Regions from separate parts of the Streptomyces sp. SLBN-8D4 genome, predicted to be linked through region 3. Evidence: riboswitches for the same ligand, from Rfam matches in the RefSeq annotation. Region 3 holds a riboswitch; each other region holds the start of a gene.

Region 1 (3,200 bases), 1.3 Mb from region 3:
ACCGCTTCCCCTCCGGCCTCAAGCCGCTCGGCGACTACGTGCGCGCGCTCGGCATGCAGTTCGGCATCTGGGTCGAGCCGGAGATGATCAACCCGGACAGCGAGCTGTACCGCGCCCACCCGGACTGGGTGCAGTACCAAACGGGACGTAAGAGGACGGAGTTCCGCAATCAGCTCGTGCTGAACCTCGCGCGGGAGGACGTCCAGGAGTACCTGTGGGAGCAGCTCGACACCCTGCTCTCCTCGGCCCCGATCGACTATGTGAAGTGGGACTTCAACCGCTGCTTCACGGACGCGGGCTGGCCCGGCGAGTCCTACCCGCAGCGCCTGTGGGTCGACCATGTGCGTGGCTTCTACGCCCTGTTGGACCGGTTGCGGGCGGCTCACCCGGGCGTGGCCTTCGAGTCCTGCTCGGGGGGCGGCGGCCGGATCGACCTCGGGGTGCTCAGCCGTACCGACCAGGTGTGGACCTCGGACAACACCGACCCGCTCGACCGGCTCGCCATTCAGGACGGCTTCAGTCAGATCCATCCCGCGCGCGTGATGGCCGCCTGGGTCACCGACAGTCCCAACACCCAGCTCAACGGCCGGGTGAGCTCGCTGCGGTTCCGGTTCGTGAGCGCGATGGCCGGGGTGCTCGGAGTCGGCGGGGACCTCGCCGAGTGGACAGAGGAGGAGCTCGCCGAAGCCGGTCGCTGGGTGAAGCTCTACAAGGAGATCAGGCCGCTGGTGCAGCATGGCGACCTCTACCGGCTGCGGCCTCCGCGGGGCGGACTGAGTGCGGTGCAGTACGTCCGCGGGGACGAGACCGTCGTCCTCGCCTGGCTTCAGGCGCAGAAGTACGGCGAGCCCGTCCCCTCGCTGCGGCTGCGCGGGCTCGATCCGACAGCGTCGTACGAATGCCCTGAAACGGGCGAAGTTCACCGAGGGGTCGTACTGATGCATCACGGACTTCGGACCGGGTTGCGCGGCGACCTCGATGCGACGGTTATCCGACTGCGCCGCATCTAGGGCTTCTGTCCGAATTACTAGCTTCCTTCCAACTCCTTCCGGAATGAGGATTCCTGTGAATTCGTGACGTGAGGAGCGTCATAGCCGTGACGGTGTGTCGCCCGTCATGTTCACGTAATTCACAGGTTTATCAAGGGGGTTTGGGTGGGAGAAGCGCGGCCGATACACGCAGGGTGACTGGTAATTCTCATAGGGGATCAAGGGAAACGCATACCCGCGCAACCTCTCACTTGTCCCTTTGCGTCTTGCTCGTTTACGTTCGCCACCGATCCGGTCGGACGCCCAATCCTGCCGCCGAACGGATTCCCCACACCCACTTACCCGTGAACGGCAGGAGCGGGGGACCCACAGGCAGTACTGCCTGTTCCGGTCTCCGGAACAGGCTTGGGGTTTAGTCGCGTCTCGGCGCGGCCGGGCATCTCCAGCCCGCACCCGACAGCTCACCTCGCAGGCGCCGGAGAGGAATTCGTCATGCCCGCGAAGGGTAAGCACCGCCGCCCGAAGTCCCAGCGCTTCGCCCGCTCGATCGCCGTCGCCGGAACCGGGGGCGCCGCGCTCGCCCTCCCGCTCATGGGGGCCACCGGCGCGCACGCCGCCACCTCGCAGTCCGTGTCGGAAAAGGCCGTTCAGTCGATTCCCGTCACGCAGAAGGCCGTTGAGAAGTCCGCCGAAAAGGCGGCTGCGAAGAAAGACGCGGCAAAGACCTCGACCGTGCGCACCTATTCGGTGCGGGTCGGTGACTATCTCTCGAAGATCGCCGACGAACAGCATGTGAGCGGTGGCTGGAAGAAGCTCTACGCCGACAACCGCCAGGCGGTCGGCGACGACCCGTCGCTGATCCACCCGGGTCTGAAGCTCTCGATCGGCAAGAAGGCCAAGGCGGGCGCGACGAAGACCGGCTCCTCCTCGTCGTCCTCGGCGAGGACCGAGAAGGCCGAGCCGAAGAAGGCGTCCTCGAAGTCGACGGCCGTCACCCAGAGCGCCGACACCACCAGCAGTGCCAGCGGCTTCACCCTCCCGGTCAGCGGCGCCACCATCGGCACCGGCTACCGCGTCGCGGGCAGCATGTGGTCCAGCGGCTACCACACCGGCGTCGACTTCGTCGTCCCGACCGGTACCTCGCTCAAGGCCGTCGGCGCGGGTACGGTCGTCTCCGCGGGCTGGGGCGGCGCCTACGGCAACCAGGTCGTCATCAAGCTGGCCGACGGCTACTACGCGCAGTACGCCCACCTGTCCCAGCTCTCCGTCTCGGCCGGCCAGACCGTGTCCGAGGGCCAGCAGATCGGCCTCTCCGGCGCGACCGGCAATGTGACCGGCCCGCACCTGCACTTCGAGATCCGCACCACGCCGGACTACGGCTCCGACGTGGACCCGGTCGCCTACCTCCGCTCCAAGGGCGTCGCCGTCGGCTGACGCCCCCCTGTGCCACCGAAGGCCGGACCCCGATCCCCGGGTCCGGCCTTCGGTGTTTCCGTGGAAGCGCGATGCCGGTCGGGGGTGTTCGCGCCTTCATGATCGCTTCGTTGCGTTCTTGTGGCAGGCGCGCTCGGGGCGTCGACAGGTGGGGGAGGGGCGGGGCACAGTGAACTCCGTTGCTGCGTAAGCGCTTTCTAACGGCTTCGGAGTTCACCCCCTTCCCGGAAGGAACCGTCCGCCATGACGACCACGCGCAGAGCCTTCGGAGCCCTCGCGGCCGGCGCCGCCCTGGCAGCCCTCGCCCCCGCGGCCACCGCGAGCGCCTCGCCCCGCCACCGGCGCCTCATCGCTCACGACGACTTCCGTCACGGCCTCGGCCGCTGGGCCGTCGAACTGGAGCAGGGCGGCACGGTCACCGCGCGGCGCGGGATCCTGGAGGTCGACGTGCCGGCCGGTGCGACGATCTGGTTCAGGCAGCCGCTCGCAGGGCCGTACGTCCTGGAGTACACCGCCACACCCGTGTCCGCGGGCGGGGCCAACGACCGGGTGTCCGACCTGAACAACTTCTGGAACGCGGTCGACGTCCGGTCCCCCGACGACCTCTTCGCCGTCCCCCGGGGCGGGGCGCTCGCGGAGTACGACTACCTGAGGACGTACTACTCCGGCTACGGCGCCAACTACAACACCACGACACGGCTGCGCCGCTACGTCGGACAATCCGGTGTGCGGCCCCTGATTTACGACTACACCGAGCCGCTGCTGGCCGCGAACGAG
Region 2 (3,200 bases), 1.5 Mb from region 3:
CTGCCGCCGGACCAGCGGGAGGAGGACGCCCGTTCGGCCTGTTTCGAGTTCGCGACGGGCGAGGAGACGTGGGTCCTCGGGCGGCCGCGGGTGCGGCTCAGGGTGACCTCGGAGGTGTCGCGCGGGCAGATCGCCGCGCGGCTCTGCGATGTCGCCCCGGACGGGTCGTCGACGCTCGTCACGCGAGGGGTGCTGAACCTCTCGGCCCGCCATGGACGGGACCGGGTAGTGCCCTGGGAGCCAGGGGCCACACAGGAGGTGGCCTTCGAGCTGAACGGCATCGGGCATGCCTTCCCGCCCGGTCACCGCATCCGGCTCGCCGTCTCCTCCGCGTACTGGCCGTGGATCTGGCCGCAGCCCGGTTCGCAGGCCGGATTCACCCTGGAGCCGGCGGGCAGCTTCCTCGAACTGCCGGTACGCGCGCGGGAATCGGCCTCGGACATCGCCTTCGAGGAACCGGAGCAGTCGGCGCCGCTCGGGGTCACCCGCGGTGCAGCCGCTGACGGATGGAGCCCCGCCACCCTGGACGAACCCCGCCCCGAGCGCCTGGTCGTCCGTGACGTGGCCAAGGGTGAGTGGCGTCTGGAGGTCGACCCCCGGTACGGCGGCACGCGCGTGTACCCCGACGGGCTGGAGATCACCGAGGACGCGCTGGAGACGTACACGATCGACGAGCAGGACCCTCTGTCCGCCCGCACCCGCTCGGACTGGACGATCCGGCTGCACCGCCCCGAGCTCGCCTGGGACACCACCGTCCGCACCCGCTCGGAGATCACCTGCGACGGGACGGACTTCCACACCTCGGACGAGGTCGTGTGCACCGCCGGCGACGAGGTGGTCTTCCACCGGACATGGGAGAAGCGGATCCCACGCACGGCCGGTTGAACACGAGTTGGGCATTCCTGACCGTTTTACCCTTCTTGTGCTCGGCTGTGACTTGACCCACTCGGGCGGACGGATCGGCGGACATCCGGAATCTATCGATCCGCCTTTTACCGTGCGCGAGTTGAGGCTTGGCGAACGCAAAGGATCAAGTGCCCCAAATGCCTCTTACCAAGGTCAATAGGCATCGCATGTGAATTCGCCACTTGTTCCGGACATGTGCTCTCGCATACGTTCCCGGCCTGTCGGGCGGCCGCCGAATCCTGCCACCGCCCGCTACACCCACCGAGAACCACGGCAGGAGCGGGGGAACCAGGTAAGCCGCCGGGCCGGATGTCTTCGGACATACCGGTACGGCTTGGGGTGAAGTCGCGCTTTTCGCAAGCGTGGCCGGGCAGCTCCCGCCCGAACCCGACAGCTCACCTCGCAGGCGACGGAGAGGAACTTCGCCATGCCCGCTGCCGCTCAGCACCGCCGTCCCCGTACCAGCCGTCTCGTCCGCAGGCTCGCCGTCGCCGGTACCGGTGTCGCCGTCCTCGCGCTCCCGCTCGTCGGCGCGACCAGCGCGTCCGCGGCCACCCCGACCGTGCAGACCGCGACCACACTCGGCTACTCCAACACCCTCGACGGCTGGATCCGGGCCTCCCTCGCCGTCATGGCGGAGCACGGCATCCCCGGCTCCTACGACGGCATCTACCGCAACGTCATCCGTGAGTCCTCCGGCAACCCCTACGCCATCAACCTCTGGGACTCCAACGCGGCCGCCGGCACGCCCTCCAAGGGCCTGCTCCAGGTGATCGACCCGACCTTCAACGCGTACCACGTGGCCAACACCTCGTGGGACCCGTACGACCCGGTCGCGAACATCACCGCGGCCTGCAACTACGCGGCGCAGCGGTACGGGTCCATCGACAACGTGTTTGGCGCGTACTAGGAACTACGCCTGGCTGAACAGTTTTTCGAGGACGACGGCGATGCCGTCGTCCTCGTTCGACAGGGTCACCTCGTCGGCCACGGCCTTGAGTTCGGGGTGGGCGTTGGCCATCGCCACACCGCGGGCCGCCCAGTCGAACATCGGGATGTCGTTGGGCATGTCCCCGAAGGCGATCGTCACCTCGGGCCCGAGTCCCAGGTGTTCGGCGGCCAGCGCGAGGCCGGTCGCCTTGGTGATGCCGCATGGCTGGAGTTCGACGGTCCCGGGGCCCGACATGGTGACCGTCGCCAGCGAGCCCACCACCGACCGCGCCGTGACCGCCAACTCGTCGTCGGACAGGTAGGGGTGGCGCAGCAGCACCTTGCTGATCGGCTCGCACCACAGGTCGTCGCGTCGGCCGACCCGTACGGCGGGCAGGGTCGGATGGGGCATCAGATAGCCCGGTTCGATGAGTGTGAGTCCGTCGACTCCGTCCTGGTCCACGGCCGCGTACACCTGCCCGACCTCGGCCTCGATCTTGCCCAGCGCGGTCTCGGCCAGCTCCCGGTCCAGGGTCACCGACCAGAGCAGACGGTCCGCGCCGGCGTCGTACACCTGCGCGCCCTGTCCGCACACCGCGAGCCCCGTACTGCCGAGGTCGTCGAGCAGCGGCCGCACTCTGGGCGCCGGCCGGCCCGTCACGACGAGATGCCGGGCCCCACCCGCGGCCACCCGTGCGAGCGCGGCCAACGACCGGTCGGAGAGGGTGTCGTCGGTCCGCAGCAGCGTTCCGTCCAGGTCAGTGGCGATCAGTGAATATGCGGAAGAGGCGGCCATGATCAGAGAATACGGATGGTTGGCCCCTCCGACTCGACGCGAACCGGACGGCTGCTGCTTTCACATGCGTTGACGGCAGTTCCGGCTCCCGGAGGTCGCGCCCGGGCTGTCTCATGCTGCTCCACCCGCACATCGGGCTGCCCGCGGAGCGCTACGCCGAGTCCCGGACCACCAGTTCCGTCGGGAGGATCACTCCGGCCGTGTCCTCGCCCGCGATCTGGGCGAGGAGCATGCGGACCATCTCGGCGCTGATGCGGTCGAAGGGCTGGCGCATGGTGGTGAGGGCGGGGGCGATGGCGGTGGCCGCCGGGGAGTCGTCGAAGCCGCCGACAGCGATGTCATCGGGGACCGAACGCCCGGCCTGCTGAAGGACGCCCACCACGCCCAGGGCCATGAGGTCCGAGGCGACGAACACCGCGTCCATGTCCGGGGCCTGGGCCAGCAGACGGCGGGCCGCCCGTTCGCCGCCGCTGCGCCGGAAGTCGCCCTCGACGACGAGCCCCGGGTCGTAGGGCAGGCCCGCCTCGGCGAGCATGTCCCGGTAGCCGGCCAGCCGGTCGGGACCGCC
Region 3 (3,200 bases):
GGCCAAGTGACCGAGCTCGCCGCGATGGAATTCCACCCGCAGCCGCAGGCGGGCGAGCCCAAGGTCTGGGCCTTCCCCGCCCCCGAGCGCGGGACGCTCGACAACGGCCTCACGCTCCTGCGCTGCCACCGTCCCGGCCAGCAGGTCGTCGCCGTCGAGGTGCTCCTGGACGCGCCCCTGGACGCCGAGCCGGCCGGCCTGGACGGTGTCGCCACGATCATGGCGCGCGCGTTCTCCGAGGGCACCGACAAGCACTCCGCCGAGGACTTCGCCGCCGAGCTGGAGCGCTGCGGCGCCACCCTCGACGCGCACGCCGACCACCCGGGTGTCCGCCTGAGCCTCGAAGTGCCCGCCTCCCGCCTGGCCAAGGCACTCGGTCTGCTGGCCGACGCGCTCAGGGCGCCCGCGTTCGCGGACAGCGAGGTGGAGCGGCTCGTCCGCAACCGCCTCGACGAGATCCCGCACGAGCTGGCCAACCCGTCCCGCCGCGCGGCCAAGGAGCTGTCCAGGGAGCTGTTCCCGGCGGACTCGCGTATGTCGCGCCCCCGCCAGGGCACCGAGGAGACCGTCGAGAACATCGACTCCGCGGCCGTGCGGGCCTTCTACGAGAAGCACGTGCGGCCCGCCACCGCGACCGCCGTGGTCGTCGGTGACCTCACCGGCATCGACCTGGACGCGCTGCTCGCCGACACCCTCGGCTCCTGGACCGGCTCCACCGGCCGGCCGCGCCCCGTGCCGCCGGTGACCGCCGACGACACCGGCCGGGTCGTCATCGTGGACCGCCCTGGCGCCGTCCAGACGCAGCTGCTGATCGGCCGTATCGGTGCGGACCGGCACGCACGCGTGTGGCCCGCGCAGGTGCTCGGCACGTACTGCCTCGGCGGCACCCTCACCTCCCGCCTGGACCGCGTCCTGCGCGAGGAGAAGGGCTACACCTACGGCGTACGGTCGTTCGGCCAGGTCCTCAGGTCCGCCCCGGACGGCTCGGGCGCCGCGATGCTCGCCATCAGCGGCTCGGTCGACACCCCGAACACCGGTCCCGCCCTGGACGACCTGTGGAAGGTGCTGCGCACGCTCGCCGAGGGCGGTCTCACCGACGCCGAGCGCGATGTCGCCGTACAGAACCTCGTCGGTGTGGCACCGCTCAAGTACGAGACGGCCGCGGCCGTCGCGAGCACGCTGGCCGACCAGGTCGAGCAGCACCTGCCCGACGACTACCAGGCGACCCTGTACCAGCAGCTCGCCGCGACCGGCACCGTCGAGGCCACCGCCGCCGTCGTGAACGCCTTCCCGGTGGACCGGCTGGTGACGATCCTGGTCGGCGACGCGGCCGCCATCAAGGAGCCCGTCGAAGCCCTCGGCATCGGCGAAGTCAAGGTCGTGACGGCCGAGTAGAGGAACCCGGCTCAGGGGGCCCTGGTGGCGCAAACGTCACCAGGGCCCCCAGATGTCCGGATTGGGCAGGAGGTTGCCTGTCTGCCCTGTGGGATGCGCTACAAACACCCTCATCGGTTTGGGGATTGAAAGCAGGCCCGCTTAGCGTCCTCTGGGCTGTCCGTCAGGCACCGCGCCGCGTCCGCGGCACCGGACAGTCATCGCCGAGTCCCCGCATGGCGTGAGCCAGGGGAGCCGGGGACCCACGTCCCTGGGGTGAATCGGACGCCCGCGCACCGCGAGGGGGTCCGTAGGAGACCTTCCTGCTCCGAACCCGTCAGCTAACCCGGTAGGCGAGAAGGAAGGAAAGGATCAGCCACCACATGGCGTTCACCTGCGCCGCCGGGAAGCACCGTCGTCCCAGCCGTATGAAGCGCACGACCGCCCGCGCCGCGGGCGTCGCGGCTCTTGCCACCACCGGCGTCCTCGGCGCCGTCGCGGCCCCGGCGCTCGCCGCCGACAACTCCGTCGAGCAGACCGGTCTCATGCCCGTCGTCACCGTCGGGGACTCCCTCGCGGACCAGCTCGGCGCCCAGGCCGAGGCCCAGGCGCAGGCAGCCGCGCAGAAGAAGGCGGCGGCGGAGGCCAAGCGCAAGGCCGAGGCGCGCGCCAAGGAGATACGCGAGGCCAAGGAGCGCGCCGCCCGTGAGGCCGAGCGCAAGCGCCTCAACGCCTTCGTCGCCCCGATCTCCGGTTCCTACATCTCCACCGGCTACAAGACCGGCGGCTCCCTGTGGTCCTCCGGCAGCCACACCGGTGTCGACTTCCACGCCGCCAGCGGCACCTCCGTGCACGCGGTCGGCCGCGGCACCGTCGTGGAGACGGGCTGGGGCGGGTCGTACGGGAACCAGATCGTGATCAGGATGGCCGACGGCACGTACACCCAGTACGGCCACCTGTCGTCCATCGGCGTCTCGGTCGGCCAGTCGGTCACCCCCGGCCAGCAGATCGGCCTCTCCGGCGCGACCGGCAACACCACCGGACCGCACCTGCACTTCGAGGCGCGCACCAGCCCGGAGTACGGCTCGGACATCGACCCCGTCTCCTACCTGCGCTCGCACGGCGTGAACGTCTGACGACCCGTCGCGCACACTCCGCGAGACCCCGGCTCCCCGAGCCTCGTTTCCAGCGGCCCGTTGTCCAAAAAATATCCCTGGATTCCGGTCCGCCGTCGGAAATTCCCGCTCATTGCAATAGAGTCACTGAACACACGTCAATCGGCGACGTTTCACGGGGATTAAGACGGAGGTCGGACATGCGTATTCCGGCGCACTCGGTATGCACTGCGATCCGGGACGACATCGTCGCCGGTGTCCACGAGCGCGGGAGCCGGCTCACCGAGGAACTGCTCGCCCGTCGCTACGGAGTCTCCCGCGTCCCCGTCCGCGAGGCCCTGCGCACCCTGGAGGCCGAGGGCTTCGTGGTGACGCGGCGGCACGCGGGCGCGTGTGTGGCCGAACCGACCGAGCAGGAGGGCGCCGACCTCCTGGAGATGCGCATGCTCCTCGAACCGCTCGGCGCCACCCGGGCCGCCCAGCGGCGCACCGAGGCCCATCTGAAGGTGCTGCGCGGCCTGGTCAGGCTGGGCCAGGAGCGGGCCAGGCGGGGCAACAGCGACGACCTGCGCTCCCTGGGGGGCTGGTTCCACGAGACGCTCGCCCAGGCCTCCGGCAGCCCCGCGCTGACCTCGCTGCTGACCCAGCTGCGGCACAAGATCGCCTGGATGTACGTCGTGGACGCACCCGCCAACCCCGTGGAGTCCTGGG
Region 4 (3,200 bases), 1.2 Mb from region 3:
GCGCAGGCGCGACTGGTACATGGCGTAGGCCTGGGCGAGGGTCTTCTCGAAGCCGTCCGTGGCCTGGGCGGCGAAGTCCTCCTCGTCGATCAGCTCGTTCTTCAGGTTGCTGATCTTGGCGCTGAAGGACTTCGGCGGGTACCGCTTGGGGTCGAGGTCCAGGTCGCGGCAGACCAGCGCCATGAGGCGCTTGGAGTCGGCGGCGTCGTAGATCGAGAAGGAGGAGGTGAACCCGAGCCTCTTCGACTCCCTGCGCAGGATCCGCACGCACGCGCTGTGGAAGGTCATCACCCACATCGCGTTCGCGCGCGGGCCGACGAGCTGCTCGACGCGCTCCTTCATCTCGCCCGCGGCCTTGTTGGTGAAGGTGATCGCGAGGATCTGGCCCGGGTGGACATTGCGCTCGCCGAGGAGGTGGGCGATGCGGTGGGTGAGCACCCGGGTCTTGCCGGAGCCGGCACCGGCCACGATGAGCAGCGGGGTGCCGGAGTGCACGACGGCCGCGCGCTGGTTCTCGTTCAGCCCCTCCAGGAGGGCGGCCGGGTCCACCACCGGGCGCGGGGCGCCGTCGCGGTAGTAGGCGTCCCGGTCCGGGGGCACGTCGAACTTCCCGCCGAACAGGTCGTCCGGAACCTGCTCCGGTACGTGCTCGTCCTCGGGCGGCGGCGGTTCTTCCCCGTGGGCCCGAGGGGCCTGGAGGTCCGCCAGGAAGCTGTCGTCAAAGAGGCTGCTCATCGCTCTCCGAGTCTAGGGTGCCCCACTGACACACCGCCGCCGCCCTGAGAACATCCACCGGTATCAGCGGCCGATGATCTTCCGGACCTGCCCTCCGGCGCCCCCGGCCGCTGTCCGCGACCGACCGGGCCGAGACGCGGGTCCGGCCGCCGCAGGGCCGACGGCGACGCCCGCCGGGAACGGCACCCGCAGGTTGGTGCGCTCGCCCCGCGAGACCTTGGTCACCACGGCACGGCCGCCCCGCTCCGCCTTACCCGTTACCCGTCACCCCCGAAGGAAACAGACCCAAATCATCACAGAACACCCCAGGTTGGTCATGCGAGGCGGCCCCTGGGGACGAAGGTCACGAAAATGTATCGGGCATATCGAACATCAACCTTCACACGGGCCACACCGGTTGGCTACCGTTCCGGACAGGCCGTACGACCCCCTCCGGCGAACCTCGCCGGGCCGCACGGCCTCCGCCGAGTCCGCAGCGCCGCCGCGCGCCCGGAGCCGGGGACCCACCGAACCCGGGGTGAATCGGCCGACTCCCACGCAGGGAAGGGCCGTAGGGCAAACCTTCCGAAGCACCTCGCCCGAACCCGACAGCTAACCCGGTAGGCGGAGCACGGGAAGGAGTCGCCTCCTTGGCGTCGCACCGCAAGTCGCGTCCCGTCGGTACGCGCGTAGCAGGCATACGGACCCCGGCCCTCGCGACGGCCGCCCTCACCTCCGTGGCCTTGCTGTCCCAGTCGGCGAACGCCGCGCCGGCCGATGACAAGCCGAGTCTCGAAGAGGTCGAGAAGAAGGTCGACGACCTCTACCGCCAGGCCGAGTCGGCGACCGACAACTACAACGCCGCCAAGGAGAAGACCACCACGCAGCGCAAGCAGGTGGACACGCTCCTGGAGGACGTCGCCCGGCGCACCCAGAAGCTCAACGAGGCACGGGAGGAACTCGGTTCCTTCGCCGCCGCCCAGTACCGCACCGGCGCCGCCGCGCCCGGCACGGCCACCTTCCTGCTCGCCGACACCCCGCAGGACTACTTCGACCAGACCCAGCTGATGGGCCGCTTGACGAGCCGCCAGAAGGGCGCCGTCGACGACTACGTCTCCGAGCAGTCCACGACGATGAAGAAGCGCCAGGAGGCCTCCCAGAGCCTTCAGACGCTCACCGAGACGCAGAGCGACCTGAAGACCGCCAAGGCGACCGTCCAGAAGAAGCTCGCCGACGCGCGCGAGCTGCTGTCGGAGCTGACCGCCCAGGAGAAGGCGCGTCTCGCGGCGATCGAGCAGCGCAAGCAGCAGGAGGCGGCCCGCAAGGCGGCGGAGCTGGCGCGGCAGCAGGCGGCAGCGGAGAAGGCCGCACAAGGAGCCGCGCAGGAGGCCACCGCCCCGCAGGAGAGCACATCGACGGCGCCCGACTCCTCGTACGCCACCAAGGCCGCCAAGGCCCTCGCCTTCGCCCGCGCGCAGGTCGGCAAGCCGTACGTCTGGGGTGCCACCGGCCCCGACTCCTACGACTGCTCAGGGCTCACCCAGGCCGCCTGGAAGGCCGCCGGCGTCGACCTCCCCCGTGTCACCTACGACCAGGTCAACGCCGGCACCACGGTCTCCCTGGCCGACGCGCAGCCCGGTGACCTGGTCTTCTTCTACGACGACATCAGCCACGTGGGTCTCTACATCGGCAACGGCATGATGATCCACGCCCCCAAGCCGGGCGCGTACGTCCGTGAGGAGTCGATCTACTACGACGGCGAGTCGGGGATCCACAGCGTGGTCCGCCCGGCCTGAGGGCTCGGGCTCCGAGGACCAGGGCTCTTCGGCCGGTCGCTCGGGGCCCGCACTCGCGTGCATTTCCCCGCCCGCGCGTGCGCGCCCCGCTCGCACGGCGCGGGGAGCTTCCTAGCATCGACCCATGCCCGCTCCCTCCCCCCACTCCCCCCTGCGCGCCTGGTGGACGCGGCGCCCGCCCGCGGCCGGGGCCGCGGTGATGGCGACCGGCATCCTGTCGGTCGGGCTCCATCTGGCCGGCCACGAGACGCTGTCGCGGATCGCCCTGGTGATCGGCTGCGCGGCCTGGCTGGGGCTGGCCGCCGAGTTCGCCGCAGGACTGCTGAGGGAGCGCGCGCGCTGGGCCGCGGACGCCGGGACACCGGGCGGCCTGACGGCCGTGGCGGCGACCACCGTGCTCGGCATCCGATTCTCCGCGCTGGGCCGGCAGACCCTCGCCGAGGCGCTGCTGGCGCTGTCCGCGCTGCTGTGGCCGGTGCTGACGGTGCTCGTCGTGCGGCACTGGAAGCGGAAGATGCGCGGCGGGGTGTTCCTGTGCTGTGTGGCCACCCAGGGCCTCGCGGTCCTGTGCGCCACGCTCGCCGCGGCCGATTCGGCGGCATGGCTCGCGCACACGGCGCTCACGTTGTTCTGGCTCGGCCTGGTCCTCTACGCCGTCGCGCTCTACCGCTTCGATCTGCGCCAGGTGCT

What was found. A riboswitch is a leader RNA that binds a small molecule or an ion and turns the genes downstream of it on or off. The one in region 3 is predicted to bind cyclic di-AMP.
Region 1: linked by a shared signal. The riboswitch ahead of RKD20_RS06400 (M23 family metallopeptidase) and the one ahead of RKD20_RS11685 (M23 family metallopeptidase) in region 3 are both predicted to bind cyclic di-AMP.
Region 2: linked by a shared signal. The riboswitch ahead of RKD20_RS18455 (transglycosylase SLT domain-containing protein) and the one ahead of RKD20_RS11685 (M23 family metallopeptidase) in region 3 are both predicted to bind cyclic di-AMP.
Region 4: linked by a shared signal. The riboswitch ahead of RKD20_RS17405 (NlpC/P60 family protein) and the one ahead of RKD20_RS11685 (M23 family metallopeptidase) in region 3 are both predicted to bind cyclic di-AMP.

The regions. Positions count from the first base shown of each region.
Region 1 covers NZ_JBMGQC010000001.1:1,371,949-1,375,148, reverse strand. Annotated here, with positions in the region: gene RKD20_RS06405 (alpha-galactosidase) at 1-1,010, shown strand, start outside; cyclic di-AMP (ydaO/yuaA leader) riboswitch at 1,311-1,479, shown strand; gene RKD20_RS06400 (M23 family metallopeptidase) at 1,482-2,423, shown strand; gene RKD20_RS06395 (DUF6250 domain-containing protein) at 2,667-3,200, shown strand, end outside.
Region 2 covers NZ_JBMGQC010000001.1:4,127,917-4,131,116, forward strand. Annotated here, with positions in the region: gene RKD20_RS18450 (CocE/NonD family hydrolase) at 1-885, shown strand, start outside; cyclic di-AMP (ydaO/yuaA leader) riboswitch at 1,156-1,330, shown strand; gene RKD20_RS18455 (transglycosylase SLT domain-containing protein) at 1,334-1,816, shown strand; gene RKD20_RS18460 (HAD family hydrolase) at 1,820-2,632, opposite strand; gene RKD20_RS18465 (LacI family DNA-binding transcriptional regulator) at 2,784-3,200, opposite strand, start outside.
Region 3 covers NZ_JBMGQC010000001.1:2,664,398-2,667,597, reverse strand. Annotated here, with positions in the region: gene RKD20_RS11695 (M16 family metallopeptidase) at 1-10, shown strand, start outside; gene RKD20_RS11690 (M16 family metallopeptidase) at 7-1,395, shown strand; cyclic di-AMP (ydaO/yuaA leader) riboswitch at 1,587-1,744, shown strand; gene RKD20_RS11685 (M23 family metallopeptidase) at 1,758-2,510, shown strand; gene RKD20_RS11680 (GntR family transcriptional regulator) at 2,690-3,200, shown strand, end outside.
Region 4 covers NZ_JBMGQC010000001.1:3,913,357-3,916,556, forward strand. Annotated here, with positions in the region: gene pcrA (DNA helicase PcrA) at 1-735, opposite strand, end outside; cyclic di-AMP (ydaO/yuaA leader) riboswitch at 1,188-1,357, shown strand; gene RKD20_RS17405 (NlpC/P60 family protein) at 1,365-2,510, shown strand; gene RKD20_RS17410 (tellurite resistance/C4-dicarboxylate transporter family protein) at 2,635-3,200, shown strand, end outside.